DNA from 2 places in the Clostridium sp. LXY-7 genome. Region 1 is predicted to be linked to the other one. Evidence: a T-box and tRNA genes for the amino acid it is inferred to sense, from the RefSeq annotation. Region 1 holds a T-box; the other holds one or more tRNA genes.
The links. A T-box is a leader RNA that pairs with one kind of tRNA and senses whether it is charged. The one in region 1 lies ahead of tyrS (tyrosine--tRNA ligase), so its partner is inferred to be a tRNA-Tyr.
Positions count from the first base shown of each region.

Region 1 (7,077 bases):
TCTAAATAGTAATAATTATTATTAAGGGTATTAAACAATTTAAATTCATTAAATCGCCCTTCTAACAAGTTAAATATTTTAGAAATATTTTCACTATCATTATTAGATAGTTTTAACATTTCACTTATATTGGTTTTTAATAGATTCAATTTATCCTTTATTTCTTCTTTAACTATACTCTCATTAATTTTATTATCAAAATTAAACAACTGATTAACATCCTTAAGTAGCTTTTCCGTTATAGAATTTCTATTTAATTGACTATTAACCATACTATCCTCTTTTGATGGTAAAATACTATTTTCATTCTTAACTACAACTTCACTCTTATGAGTCATTTTATTTTCTTTAACAATAGCATCATTCCTATTAATAGCTTTATCTTCTTTAATAAATCCTTCTAATTTCTCTTCTACTTCAATAGCTAGTTGAGATATCTTTGCTTCATTTTTCTGTTTAATTGCTTCTTCTTTAACAGGGTTTTGCATTGAATTATTAGATTCTATATTATTATCCTTATAAAATAGATTATTATCCTTGTTCAATATATTGTTATTATCCTTGTTCAATATATTGTTTTTTGTCATTGCATCGTTATAATTTGTATTGGTCATAGTCTTATTATTGCCTTGAATTTCATTTTTAATAAATTCTTTTACGTCATCTATATTATTAAACAAGTTAAAATCCTTGTCCACTATATTCTTAAAAGCTTTTATATTATCTTCAGTAAATTCTATGCCATTTTCCTTCATTAAAAGCAATTTGTTTAAATCTAAACCTCCAACTTCTTTAAAAAAGCTTTGTAATGTTTCTTTTATAAACGTTCCTTTAGGAGTGTTCTCATCTACGCCCTTAGAGTTTAGGTATTTATTAATAAAACTATTAACTTCGTCATCAGATGAATTTGCCTTTTCAATGAATTCATTTAGAGCTTTAATCTCTACAAAATTTTCTTCATTAAGAGGTATGCTATGCTTTAGCATTCCTTTAAGGATGTTTATATCTTCTTTATCTACAGTAAAATCTAAATTTTTCATTAAATCGTCTATTAAATCACCAAGAATTTCACTATTTTTTTCTCCAGTGCCTTTATTTTGTTCAGATAAAATTTTTAGTATTAAATTTCCTCCGTCAAAACCATCTACTACAAATTTAAATAAATAGTTATCTAGCGGATTATTTAAAAAGCCTTCCACTTTGGCAGGGAATACTCTTCCATCTAATAGTTTTATTATAACATCCTTAGTATCTCCATCAAGTCTCAATACTCTGGCTGAAAAAGTATCATCTTTCTTAAAAGATAGTTTATTAAACTCTTGTTTTGTAGTATAATTTTGTACCATGTTTATTTTCCATAATCCTGTCATAAGTACACCTCCTTACTTACATTAATCGTATATTTAATATTTTTATGAATATGTAATCTATATAAATATTAATAAATAGGAGTATACCTAAGGCATACTCCTAAATTCTATGCTATTATCAATTTGTAGAATTTCTTTTTTCCTCTTTTAATTAGAGCAAAACCATCTTTTAAGTAGCATTCATTAAAGTTTGCATTCACATCAATTATCTTTTCATCGTTTATTGTAAGTCCACCTTGTTGTATAAGTCTTCTTGCTTCACTCTTTGATGGTACTATAGCTGTACTCACTAATATATCTAGAATTAAGGAATTTTTCATGTCTTCTGATATTTCTACTGTTGGAACATTTTCCATATCTGCTCCACCTGCAAATAATGCTTCTGCAGCTTTCTTCGCATTTTCAGCTTCCATTTCTCCATGGATTAACTTTGTAACTTCATATGCAAGAACTGTTTTGGCTTGATTTATTTCAGAACCTTCTAGTGCTGATAATCTTCTTACCTCTTCCATTGGCACAAAAGTAAGTAGACATAAACATTTTTCTACATCAGCATCATCAATATTTCTCCAGTATTGGTAGAAATCATAAGGTGAAGTTTTCTCTGGATCCAACCAAACAGCTCCATTTGCTGTCTTACCCATCTTATTTCCTTCACTATTAGTTAATAAGCTACAGGTCATTCCATAAGCCGATTTGCCTTCTTTTCTTCTTATAAGTTCCATACCAGCTAAAATATTAGACCACTGGTCATCCCCACCTAATTGCATAGTACATCCATGCTTTTGGTTTAATACTAGAAAATCATACCCTTGCATTAGCATATAGTTAAATTCTAAAAAGGATAATCCTTTCTCTAATCTCTGCTTAAAGCATTCAGCAGTTAACATTCTATTTACTGAGAAATGAACTCCTATATCTCTAATGAAATTAACATAATTTAAATCTAAAAGCCAATCTGCATTATTTTCTAATATAGCCTTATCATCGGTAAAATCTATAAGTCTTGATAATTGATTCTTTATACAAGAAATATTGTGATCTATCTGCTCTTTAGAAAGCATTTGTCTCATATCAGTCCTGCCCGATGGATCTCCAATCATAGCAGTTCCTCCACCAACTAGTGCTATTGGTCTATGCCCTGCCTTTTGCATATGTGCCATAAACATCATAGCTATAAAGTGACCTATGTGTAAACTATCTGCAGTTGGGTCAAATCCTATATAAAAAGTCACCTTTTCTTTTTCAAAAATTTCTCTCATTTCTTCTTCATGAGTTAATTGTTTTAAGAATCCACGTTCTTTTAAAATATCATATACGTTTGCCATATCTAAATCCTCCTCATTCTTAACACTTTATCTTATGACTAATTTGTTCTAATGTCCAATGTAATATATATACATTTTTAAATTAACTATGTGCTTCGATAATACTTTAATAAAAAGCAAAATAAAAAGTCCCTAGTTATAAAACTAGGGACGAAAATTTTCCGTGGTACCACCCAAATTGACATCTAAAATATAGATATCCACTTTTCCTTAATAACGTCAGGAACCCGTATCAGCCTACTTAAAGTTCAGCCTAAAGTTCAGGAATGTATTTCACTATGTTCCTCCACTAATTTCCACCACCATTAGCTCTCTTTAAGATTTCCATAATTACTTCTTTCCATCATTACCTTTAATTATATCGATTTAAATACATATTACTATTATTACGGAAAATTATCAAGTGGAATTTATATAAAATTACTTTAAGCAATATATTTTCTTATACAATTGGGTATATTATTTTCTTCACAACCTATGTTAATATAAAAGTCTATATTAAATTTTTCTGATAAATATTCTACTTTAGATAAGACTAACTCCAATGCCTCTTTCTCTCTCCATAAATCATTTAATATTCCATCAATGAAAATATTATCTACATCATAATCTTTAGATATTATACCGCATAGAAACCCATAGAACTCTTTATAATTATAAATATTGAAGTCTTGTGCACAAATAAATCTTATGTTTTTGTGTATTTCTAATAATACTCTATTATTATCATTTATATACACCAAACTGCCTTTAGAATCCTTGACCTTAGAATTTGCTAGGTCAATCAGTGCCTTTGTTTTCCCAGAGCCTTTTTGTTTACAAAATACATGAATCATTCTAAACGCCCCCAAACTATATTTAATATAATGATATATTATTATAAATAGTATATAATATTCTGAATATTTTTACAACTCAAATTCCATGATTTTTTTGTTGGCTTCAAAGTTTTTATTTTACATTATAATACAATATATTTCAGCCAATATGTATTGTATTATAATGTAAATATGGTATAATGTAATTAAGATTATTTTAAGATTAATTAACCAGGCAACTTATCGACCCCTTTAATCAAGGAGTTTTTTGTATGATAGTTTCTTAGTTTAATTAGTCCCTAGATTAAAGGAGGTTATCGTAATGGCTGATAAAAACATTACTTGCAAAGACTGTGGAAAAGAATTTGTATTTACTGAGGGAGAGCAAGCTTTCTATAAAGAAAAAGGCTTTGAAAATGACCCAGTAAGATGCCCAGAATGTAGGAAAGCTAGAAAAAATAATAGAAACAGTTTCCCAACAAAATAGCATTAAAATTCATGAGTAGATTTTAAATCTACTCTTTTTTTATTTCTCATATTAGAATAATATTTTTATATTTGAACATAATAACTTTATTGCTTTAATATATATAAGTTTCAATTAAATTTATGCATTATACAAATAGGCTTAAATATAAAATTAAATTAATTAGAACTTCATATTATTACTGCTCAACCGTTTCAAAACCTTGATTTACTAAGTCTCTATTCAAGTAAAACCTATTTGTATTATGTAATTTCATTATTGAAAAATATATATTTAGACACGTAAAAAATACTGGTTCAAACAAAGGAAGGTATATTATGAATTACATCACATGGTTTAGAGGATTTATAATGTTGCTTTCACTTATATATTTATTTTATTTAATAGGCGGAAATCTAATAAACCTAATTATATCTATTTCAGTAATACTATTAATTATAGATTACTTAAAAGAAAAAAATAGAAGAAAAAGTAAATATAACTATTAAAAACAAGCTAAATTTTAGCTTGTTTTTTGTTAATTATCTTTACCTATATTTGAAAGCACTAAACTCTTGTTGTGTTCCAGTGCCCAACTGATTCCCCAATCACTTTGGAAGATCAGAAGATCTCTATCTTTTAAATCTTTTACTATTTTGGTATCACTGGTTAAGCTTAACTCCTCAACTTTACCATCATATTTTTCAATCCATCTTATATTTCTAAATGATAACATATCCATCTTAATGTCGACATTGTACTCATTTTTAAGTCTAAACTCTAAAACCTCAAATTGAAGTACTCCAACAACACCAACAATAATTTGCTCAGTACCTATATGAAGTTCTTTAAACACTTGAATTGCGCCCTCTTGAGCTATCTGAGTAATACCCTTTATGAATTGTTTTCTTTTCATAGTATCTACAGTTCTAACTCTTGCAAAATGCTCTGGTGCAAAGGTCGGTATTCCCTCAAATTTAAATTTTTTACTTGGAGAGCATATTGTATCCCCTATACTAAATATACCTGGGTCAAATACCCCTATTATATCTCCTGCATAGGCTTCTTCTACTATTTCTCTATCTTGAGCTAAAAACTGTTGAGGTTGAGCAAGTCTAAGCTTATTTCCACCTTGATAATGAAAAACTTCCATTCCTTTCTCAAACTTTCCTGAGCAAATTCTCATAAATGCAATCCTATCTCTATGAGCTTTGTTCATATTCGCTTGTATTTTAAATACAAAAGCTGAAAAGTTATCCTCAAAGACATCTATAATTCCATCATCATATTTTCTTCCCAATGGTGCAGTTGTAAGTTTTAAAAAGTGTTCTAAAAATGGCTCTACTCCAAAATTAGTTAAAGCACTTCCAAAAAATGCAGGTGTCAATTCTCCTTTTCTTACCTTCTCTGAATCAAAATCATCTCCTGCAATATCTAACAACTCTATGTCCTCTAATAATTTCTCATATAGACTATCAGTTATAGCTTCTCTAACTGTGGCCTCATCATCTATGGAAATAATAGTATCTGATATCTCTGTTTGACCATGATCTCCAGCCTTGAATATATGAATCTCTCTAGCTTTTCTATCGTATACACCCTTAAAATGCATTCCAATTCCTATTGGCCAATTCATTGGATAGGATTTGATACCTAGTTCATTCTCAAGTTCCTCCATTAATTCAAAAGGATCTCTTGTCTCTCTATCCATTTTATTTACAAAGGTAAATATAGGAATTTCCCTTAAGCTACATACATGAAATAGCTTTCTAGTCTGATCCTCTACCCCTTTTGCTCCATCAATAACCATTACAGCACTATCTGCTGCCATTAATGTCCTATAGGTATCTTCACTAAAGTCTTGGTGTCCTGGGGTATCCAATATATTTATGCAATATCCTTCATAATTAAACTGCATTACTGAAGAGGTTACAGATATCCCTCTCTTCTTTTCTATTTCCATCCAGTCTGAAACGGCATGCTTTGACGCTTTTCTTGCCTTAACCGAACCTGCTAACCTAATAGCTCCTCCGTATAAAAGCAATTTCTCTGTAAGTGTGGTTTTACCTGCATCTGGGTGAGAAATTATTGCAAAGGTTCTTCTCTTTTCAATCTCTTTTATGTAATCAACCACCATATTCACTCCTTGTTATTATATAAATTACTATTGTAATTATAGTATTTCTATGTTAAGCACAATTTATATAATAACATATAGATAATACTAAAACAAATAGAAAAATTGATTTTTATCCTGTTTATTGTTGAAAAAATTCGTATATATTGTTATAATGTATTATTGTCTAGAAATTACTATGGAAACTATAAAGATGATATCTAAAATAGATATTTTAGCTTGAAGAGAAATTATCTTCATTTGAATATACAATAATAGACTATGCTACCTTTATCTTTAAAAAACCTATGAGAAAATTTCCTTTCTCATAGGTTTTTTATTTTAAGCATTATATTATAATTGAATAAGCCCAATTTTTCTCTGCATTTTTCTTAATGTTTTATTTGCTACATAATTAGCTTTGTCAGCACCTTTTTTATATATTCCTTCTAAATAGTTTTTATCTTCTAATAAGGCCTTAACTTTTTCTTGAATAGGCGCCAACTCTTCTACTATTGCTTCTGCCACATCTTCTTTAAATTTAGCATATCCTATACCTTCATAGTTCTTTTCTATATCCTGTGGCGAAATTCCCCTAATAGCACTTAAAATATTGATTAAATTTTTAATTCCTAGCTGTTCATCATTGTATTTAACGATACCTATGCTATCTGTAACAGTTCTAGATATTTTTTTTCTTATAACTTCTGGTGGATCCATTATTAAAATATATCCATTAGCATTTTCACTATCAGAGTCTGATTTTGACATCTTTTTTGATGGATTTTGAAGGTCCATTATCTTTGCTGCTGCTTTAGGAACATATCCCTCTGGTATGGTAAATGTAGGACTGTATAACTTATTGAATCTTTCTCCAATATCTCTAGATAATTCTAGATGTTGCATTTGATCCTTACCTACTGGAACTAAATCTGCTCCATATAATAGGATATCTGCTGCCATCAATACTGGATAATTA
Region 1 covers NZ_JBLLJL010000005.1:122,345-129,421, forward strand. Annotated here, with positions in the region: gene ACI48Q_RS16980 (hypothetical protein) at 1-1,370, opposite strand, end outside; gene tyrS (tyrosine--tRNA ligase) at 1,478-2,698, opposite strand; T-box leader at 2,842-3,054, opposite strand; gene ACI48Q_RS16990 (hypothetical protein) at 3,124-3,534, opposite strand; gene ACI48Q_RS16995 (zinc-ribbon domain-containing protein) at 3,839-4,003, shown strand; gene ACI48Q_RS17000 (hypothetical protein) at 4,321-4,491, shown strand; gene ACI48Q_RS17005 (peptide chain release factor 3) at 4,521-6,116, opposite strand; gene trpS (tryptophan--tRNA ligase) at 6,453-7,077, opposite strand, start outside.

Region 2 (8,584 bases), on a different contig from region 1:
ATTTGAAACCAGTAGATATTATAACTCTTCCGTATCCAGGATTTCCAACAGATATGCAATCTCAAATAATGAGTTTATTAGCACAAGTACAGGGAACTAGCGTGATTACAGAAACCATATTTGAGAATAGATTTATGCAAGTAAGAGAATTAATAAGGATGGGTGCAAATATAAAAATAGATGGTAGAAGTGCCATAGTAGAAGGTGTTCGAGAGTTTACTGGAGCAGAGGTTAAAGCAACTGATTTAAGAGCTGGTGCAGGTTTGATTTTAGCCGCATTAAATGCAAGAGGACAGACAATAATCGAAGATGTTTATCATATAGATAGAGGATATGTAAATATAGAGAAGAAATTTCAAGACTTAGGTGTAGATATAAGAAGAATATGATAAAAAATACTCAAAAGCTTTGTAGCTTTTGAGTATTTTTTATAGGAGATGAATATTTAGATAGAACATATAATATAAATGATACATGTGATTTTATAAGTAGAGGGTGAGAAAGGATGAGAGTATGAAAAACAAGGGTAAGAGAATTAATATTAATTCGTGCAAAGCGTTAGATATTTTGAAACCTGTAGGAACCGTATTAATTTATATTCTTCTTTTGGGAGGTTTTTTATTTTTATCATCAAAAATTATATTAGAAAGTTCTAACGAAGAAACTAAAAATATTGATAAAAAAGGTAGTGAAAAGATCCAGCAGGTTATTATAGAAAATGGTGATATAACTGATGTAAATAAGAGGTTGAATATAAATATAAAGACGGTAAAGGTATATATGACAAAAGAAAATAGAATTGAAGAGCTTCCATTAGAAGAGTATATAAAAGGAGTAGTAAGTAGTGAGATGCCTGTAGGATTTAATTTAGAGGCCTTAAAAGCCCAAGCAATAGCGGCTAGAACTTATGCTATAGCGCATATGAAACCAATAGGCAGTGGGTGTGCTAACGCTTATGGAGGGGATTTATGTGATACTACTCATTGTCATGTATATACAAGTAAGAATAAAAAAATAAATCAATGGGGAAATAATGGAAATGATAATTGGATGAAAATTGAGGAAGCTGTAAATTCTACTGCTAATATGATTATCACTTATAATAATGAGTTGGCTAAGGGTGCATACTATTTTTCAACTAGTGGGGGGAAGACGGAAAATGTAGAGGAAGTATTTAGTGCCAAATTGCCTTATTTAAGAAGTGTAGAAAGTAAAGGTGAAGAAGTGGCACCAAGATATAAAAGTAATGTAAGTATTGAAAAAAGTGATTTTGTTTCAAAGGTTAATGGAACATATAATCAGGCTGGATTAAATGTAAACAAGTTAACAAAACAAATAAAAATAATTAGTCATACTGAAGGTGGTAGTGTAAAAGAACTTAAATTAGGTGGGGTAGTTATAAGTGGGAAAAAATTAAGGGAATTATTGGGATTAAATTCAGCTAACTTTACTATAGATATAACTAATAAGACTATAGAAATAAAATGTGTTGGATTTGGGCATGGTGTTGGAATGAGTCAATGGGGTGCTAATGCTATGGCTAATGAAGGGGAGTCTTATATTAATATATTGAAACACTATTATACTGGAATAGAAATATATAAAATAAATAATTAAATACAATTAAAATATTAAATAAAGATTGCATAGGGTTTAGCATATATGGCTAAATCTTATGCAATTTTTATTTACTGAGATTTTTATTAGATATTAAATAAAATATTAAAAATTTAAAATTTTTTTCTTGTACATGTATTAATTTTCTAATAAAGGGTCAAAATACATATGGAGGTGTTTTTATGAACAATAAATTTGATAAATTCAAAAAGTTTATTAAAAAAGAAGGTTTCTATGTAATACTTTTCGTTTGCTTATGTTCTGTAGCTACAGTGGCGGTTGTAACATCAACAAGAGCTAAGAATGATATAGACAGTGCAAAAGTAGTAGTACAAGATACAGACAAGAATGTAGTAGAACAACCTAAAAATCCAGAAGGGGCACTTCAGGTAAAAGAAAATTTAAAAGAAGTACCTAATGTGAAAGCTAATAATGAGACAAAAGCAGTATCAAATTCAAATGATAAATCTTTTGTAAATCCAGTAGATGGAAGTTTAGGAAGAGCATACTCAGAAGACCCAGTATATTGGGCGACAACTAAGAGTTATAAAACTCATTTAGGCATGGATATAAAGGCAAAAGAAGGAGCTAGTGTTAAATCAGTTTCTGAAGGAATTGTAAAAAACATAGGTAAAAATACTGAGGGAGCTTTTATTGAAGTTGACCATCAAAATGGGTTAATAACTGTATATGGAAATCTGGAAGAAAATATTTCAGTAAAAAAGGGTGATAAGGTTACGGCTTCACAAGAAATAGGTAAAGTTGGAAATACTACAAATTTTGCTTATGAGGAATACGGAACTCATCTTCATTTCCAAGTTTTAAAAGATGGGAATGAAGTAGACCCTGCAAAATATGTAACCTATAAGAAATAGTTCTTATAGATTTAGTCTTATTAGTCATTTTCTTTTAAAGAGGAAATGGCTAATAAGAAACTAATAATAAGTAATTTAAGTTCGCAATTTAGCATATTATTATTTATAGAAGCATTAAGGAGGTAACACTTTGAAGGACTATATTGAAGATAGAGTACTAGAAGTTGCAAAATATATTATTGAATCAGAGGCTACAATTAGGAAAACAGCATCAGTTTTTGGAGTAAGTAAAAGCACTATACATAAAGATATGACAGAAAGATTACCTAAAATTAACCCCCAAATAGCAGAAGAAGCAAAAAGCATCTTAAATTTAAATAAAGCTGAAAGACACATTAGAGGTGGAAAAGCTACTAAAATGAAGTATAAAGTAATTGAAGGTTAGAATAAATAGTAATATAATAATATTTAGGAGAAATTGTAGATATTAGTATATTTATACTTCAAAATAGATCAAGAAGCGGGAGTGAGTTTTAGATGTTTTTTTTCGGAATGGGAACAGATATGGGGATTGATTTAGGAACTGCTACAGTGTTAGTGTACATGAAAGGTAAAGGGGTCATACTTAAAGAGCCTTCAGTGGTAGCTATTGATAAAAACTTAAATAAAGTATTAGCAGTAGGTGAAGAAGCTAGAAAAATGATAGGAAGAACTCCAGGAAATATAGTAGCTATACGTCCATTAAGAGACGGGGTTATTTCGGACTATGATGTTACAGAAAAGATGCTAGAGCATTTTATTAAAAAGGCTTGTGGAAAGAGAAAAATTTCTACACCAAGGGTTGTAGTATGCGTTCCTTGTGAAGCAACCGAAGTTGAGAGAAGAGCTGTGGAAGATGCTGCTAGAAATGCTGGAGCTAAAAAGGTGCTTTTAGTGGAAGAACCTTTGGCAGCAGCTATAGGAGCAGGATTAGATATTACAAAAGCTAGTGGAAATATGGTAATAGATATTGGTGGAGGAACTACGGATATAGCAGTTATATCTTTAGGTGGTATGGTTGTTAGAGAATCTATTAAAGTTGCAGGAGACAAGTTCGATGAAGCTATAATTCGTTATATAAGAAAAAAACACAAGTTAATGATTGGAGAAAGAACTGCAGAAGAACTAAAAATAAGCATAGGGTCTGCATATCCAAAGGAAGAAGAAATTAGTACGGAAATAAGAGGAAGAGATTTAATAACAGGTCTTCCCAAAAATATAACAGTAAACTCTAATGAAATGAGAGAGGCATTAAAAGAAACTATATATTCTATTGCTGAATGCACTCACTCAGTTCTAGAAAAAACACCACCAGAGTTAGCTGCCGATATAGCAGATAAAGGAATAATTATGACTGGTGGAGGAGCATTATTAGATGGGCTAGACAAGCTAATTGAGGAAGTTACCAAGGTACCTGTTTATGTAGCAGAAGAATCTGTTTCTTGTGTAGCTATTGGAACTGGTAAAATGTTAGACTTTATTGATAAGTTAGATACCACTCAAAGTACTCAAGGGTGGTCAGTGATAGATTAATATTGTCCAATAAATAGCAAAAGGAATGTGTTTTAAGTAAATACATTCCTTTTGTTATTTATTTTATTATTAGAATTGAAAATCTTCATTTAAAGTTAAGAAATTACTTTATAAATATATTTTAGAATTTAGAATATAAAATTATAAATCTAAAACAGTGCTTATTCAAAATAGAGATCAAAGTTTACAAGTATAGAGGTGATACGCATGAATTAAACTATTAGTTATAACTCTCGAGATTTCAATAATAAGATTTAATCTAATATTTCTACTAGTGAAGGGTTCTTCATCTTCACTAGAATCAACTATACCTATTATAGAAATATCTCCTACAGGGCATAGGCTTTTACCTACACCTTTACCAGGACTTATTGGGTAGTCTCTAATCTGAATTTCTCCTATATTTAAAAATGGTCCTAAGCAAGCATCAATACCAATTATTTTTGATGAAGGATGCTTTAGTTTTATGGTTGATAGTTTGTTCTCTAGATTTAATGCATGGATAGGATCATTGATAGTGCCATACACTGGTAATGGGAAAAACTTTTCTTTAAGTAGTGTACCTACAAGAGGCCCGAGGCAATCACCTATACATCTATCAGTTCCAATACAAACAACAATAGTATTTTCATCTAATTGATTTTTTAAAAATGTTGATAAACTATAATAACCCAAAGGGTCTTTGTAATGGATCTTAATTTTACTCACATAAACACCTCCCTATGAATTTATATGATTAAAGATTAATAAATATTAACGAAATATATATTTTGTTCTGAAACATAATATGTATAAAATCAAATCATTAAGACATAATTAAGATGTGCAAAATTTTAAGTGTGAGGTGACTCAAAATCATGAAAAGAGTTTTTTATAGTGGAGTTATAATTGCATATACTATTTTTATATCAGGAGTTCTAATTAGCTTAAACAAAAGTTATCATGTGTATAATGAAAATAGTATGATTGCTAAAGAATTAGAACAAGAAATTTATAAAGAAAAGAATTATAAAGAAGAGAATTATGAAGAAGAAAATACAGCTAGTGAAGTAAATGATGATACAAATTTTAAAAAATATATGAAGTTTAAAGAAAATCAGATGTTAAGAATGGAAGAGCAATTTGAATATAATGATAAGTATATGAACGATAATTACAATTCATATATACCAGAAACCGATTATAAAATAATAAAGACCTCTGTAGAAGATATAGAGAAAGATCTTAGTATGATTGAAAAAGCGAAATTAATGATAATTTCAGAAGACTTATCAAATAGAGATATTGAAAAAATAAGCGAGTATATAGAGTATAAGAATGAAAAAATAGGAGTGGAAAAAATAATAGAAATTGTAAAAGAAAAACTTAAACCTAAAGATGTTGAATATGTTTTGAAAGTATTCTCTAGATATATAGATTTTAGTAGCCTTAGATAAGAACAAGAGTGCAATGTAAATAGAAGTATTCATTAGAAAAATAGAAGGAGAGTAAAATAATCATCCCAAATGGGTAAATTTGAATTTGAAAAAGTAAAACTAAAATTGTATACTATAACTTGTCAAGTTTATAAATCGGGATTTGCTGGCATGGCTCAACGGTAGAGCAGCTGACTTGTAATCAGCAGGTTGTAGGTTCGATTCCTATTGCCAGCTCCAAAATGTGGAGGAGTTCCCGAGTGGCCAAAGGGGGCAGACTGTAAATCTGTTACGTTTCGTTTCGATGGTTCGAATCCGTCCTCCTCCACCATATTATGGTCGCATAGCTCAGCTGGGAGAGCATCTGCCTTACAAGCAGAGGGTCACAGGTTCGATCCCTGTTGTGACCACCATTAAACTAATAATTAAATAATATATGCTGGCATGGCTCAACGGTAGAGCAGCTGACTTGTAATCAGCAGGTTGTAGGTTCGATTCCTATTGCCAGCTCCAAAATGTGGAGGAGTTCCCGAGTGGCCAAAGGGGGCAGACTGTAAATCTGTTACGTTTCGTTTCGATGGTTCGAATCCGTCCTCCTCCACCACAATATGGTCGCATAGCTCAGCTGGGAGAGCATCTGCCTTACAAGCAGAGGGTCACAGGTTCGATCCCTGTTGTGACCACCATTAAACTAATAATTAAATAATATATGCTGGCATGGCTCAACGGTAGAGCAGCTGACTTGTAATCAGCAGGTTGTAGGTTCGATTCCTATTGCCAGCTCCAAAACTTGGAGGAGTTCCCGAGTGGCCAAAGGGGGCAGACTGTAAATCTGTTACGTTTCGTTTCGATGGTTCGAATCCGTCCTCCTCCACCATAAAAAAATATCACTTTTGTGATATTTTTTATTTTGAGAATAATCAAATTGACATGCTTTTCATATTATGATATTATGATGTTGTAAAAATAATTAATAACTCTTATCAAGAGAGGTGGAGGGATACGGCCCTGTGAAACCCGGCAACCGGTGAATTATCACCATGGTGCCAATTCCAGCAGACATACTGCGAGATAAGAGAGAGTAGTGTATTGTGATAGCTAACCTCTTCTTAATCTTAAGAAGAGGTTTTATTTTGTTTGTATGTATTATTAAATTAAATTTTTATTATTGGAGTCTTAACTTATATTATAAGTTTTTATTTGCCTATTGGAATTTAATATGTGAGAACTCCAGATAAAAAAATCAGAGAGGAGATAAAGAAATGAGAAGATTATTTACTTCAGAATCAGTTACAGAAGGACATCCAGATAAAATGTGTGACCAAATATCAGATGCTATTTTAGATGCTATTTTAGAAAAGGACCCAATGGCTAGAGTTGCTTGTGAAACAGCGACAACAACAGGAATGGTTTTAGTTATGGGAGAAATCAGCACTAAATGTTATGTAGATGTACAAAAAGTTGTTAGAGAGACCATTAAAGAAATAGGTTATACTAGAGCTAAATATGGATTTGATTGCAATACTTGTTCAGTGTTAACCTCTATAGGTGAACAATCAGGGGATATTGCAATGGGGGTTGATGAGGCTTTAGAAAGCAAAAAGGGTGAAATTAATAAAGAAGATGCTATTGGTGCTGGAGATCAAGGTATGATGTTTGGTTTTGCATCAAATGAGACAGAAGAATTTATGCCACTTCCAATTGCTATGGCTCATAGATTAGCAAGAAGATTGTCAGAAGTTAGAAAAGATGGTACTTTAAATTATTTAAGACCTGATGGAAAAACTCAGGTAACAGTTGAATACGAGGATAACAAACCAGTAAGAGTAGATGCAATAGTTATTTCAACTCAACATGATCCAGAAATAGAGCGTGAACAAATTGAGAAGGATTTAAAGCAATATGTAATAGCTAATATTGTTCCAGCTGAACTATTGGATGATAATACTAAGTATTATATAAATCCAACAGGAAGATTTGTTATTGGCGGTCCACAAGGAGATTCAGGATTAACAGGAAGAAAAATTATAGTAGATACTTACGGTGGATATGGTAGACATGGTGGTGGAGCATTCTCAGGAAAAGATCCAACTAAGGTTGACAGATCTGCGGCTTATGCTTCAAGATGGGTAGCTAAGAATTTAGTTGCTGCAGGAGTTGCTGATAAAATAGAAATAGCATTAGCGTATGCTATAGGAGTAGCTAAACCTGTATCTATAGCAGTTGATACCTTTGGAACAGGAAAAATTAATGATGATAAAATTGTTGAATTAATAGAAAAGGTATTTGACTTAAGACCAGCAGCTATAATAAGACAATTAGATTTAAGAAGACCAATATATAAACAAACAGCTGCTTATGGACATTTTGGTAGAAATGATTTAGATTTACCGTGGGAAAGATTAAATAAAGTTGATGATATTAAAAAATATTTATAATAAAACAGAGTGAACTTTATGGTTCGCTCTTTTTTTATAACTTTGTCTTAATATAGTGTTGATAATGAACTATATAAAACAAAATCGTATTTATAAAAAATTTTGATTTAATAGGACTGAGAATAGTAAATAATATAAATATAAAAAAGTACAGCTATAAATATGCTTCAGATGCTATAATTAATAGAAGAAAATATTTAGGAGAGATAAAGTATGATAGTTATGGAAGTTGTGGCGGATAATATAGTTTTTAAAAATGAAGAAAATGGATATGCCATAATTAGAGCTATTCACGGAAGAGAAAATATCACCATGGTTGGTACTATGGCTTATATTGTTGAAGGAAATAAATATAAGGTAACAGGAGAGTGGGTTAATCATCCTAAATTCGGAAAACAATTTAGAGTAGATAATATAGAAGAAATAGTTCCAACTACATTATCGGGCATAGAAAAATATTTGGCCAGTGGTATTATAACTGGTATTGGACCAATAACGGCAAAAAAAATAGTGGAGTTTTTTGGAACTAAAACCTTAGAGGTTTTAGATAATGATATAAAAAGACTAAATGAAATAAAGGGAATAGGAAAAAAGAAAATCGATACAATAATAGAGTCTTATGCTAGTCAAAGAGCTACAAGAGAAATAATTATATTTTTTCAAAAGTATGGGATATCTGTAAATAAAGCCATGAAAATTTATAAGAAATTTGGATGGACATCTATAG
Region 2 covers NZ_JBLLJL010000004.1:163,004-171,587, forward strand. Annotated here, with positions in the region: gene murA (UDP-N-acetylglucosamine 1-carboxyvinyltransferase) at 1-389, shown strand, start outside; gene spoIID (stage II sporulation protein D) at 514-1,617, shown strand; gene ACI48Q_RS13960 (peptidoglycan DD-metalloendopeptidase family protein) at 1,800-2,492, shown strand; gene spoIIID (sporulation transcriptional regulator SpoIIID) at 2,623-2,877, shown strand; gene mreB (rod shape-determining protein MreB) at 2,970-4,004, shown strand; gene yyaC (spore protease YyaC) at 4,182-4,712, opposite strand; gene ACI48Q_RS13980 (hypothetical protein) at 4,862-5,440, shown strand; tRNA gene ACI48Q_RS13985 (tRNA-Thr) at 5,585-5,659, shown strand; tRNA gene ACI48Q_RS13990 (tRNA-Tyr) at 5,666-5,750, shown strand; tRNA gene ACI48Q_RS13995 (tRNA-Val) at 5,757-5,832, shown strand; tRNA gene ACI48Q_RS14000 (tRNA-Thr) at 5,858-5,932, shown strand; tRNA gene ACI48Q_RS14005 (tRNA-Tyr) at 5,939-6,023, shown strand; tRNA gene ACI48Q_RS14010 (tRNA-Val) at 6,030-6,105, shown strand; tRNA gene ACI48Q_RS14015 (tRNA-Thr) at 6,131-6,205, shown strand; tRNA gene ACI48Q_RS14020 (tRNA-Tyr) at 6,212-6,296, shown strand; SAM riboswitch class I at 6,397-6,497, shown strand; gene metK (methionine adenosyltransferase) at 6,682-7,857, shown strand; gene recD2 (SF1B family DNA helicase RecD2) at 8,071-8,584, shown strand, end outside.
Region 2: it encodes a tRNA-Tyr, which carries the amino acid that the T-box ahead of tyrS (tyrosine--tRNA ligase) is inferred to sense. The anticodon was not compared.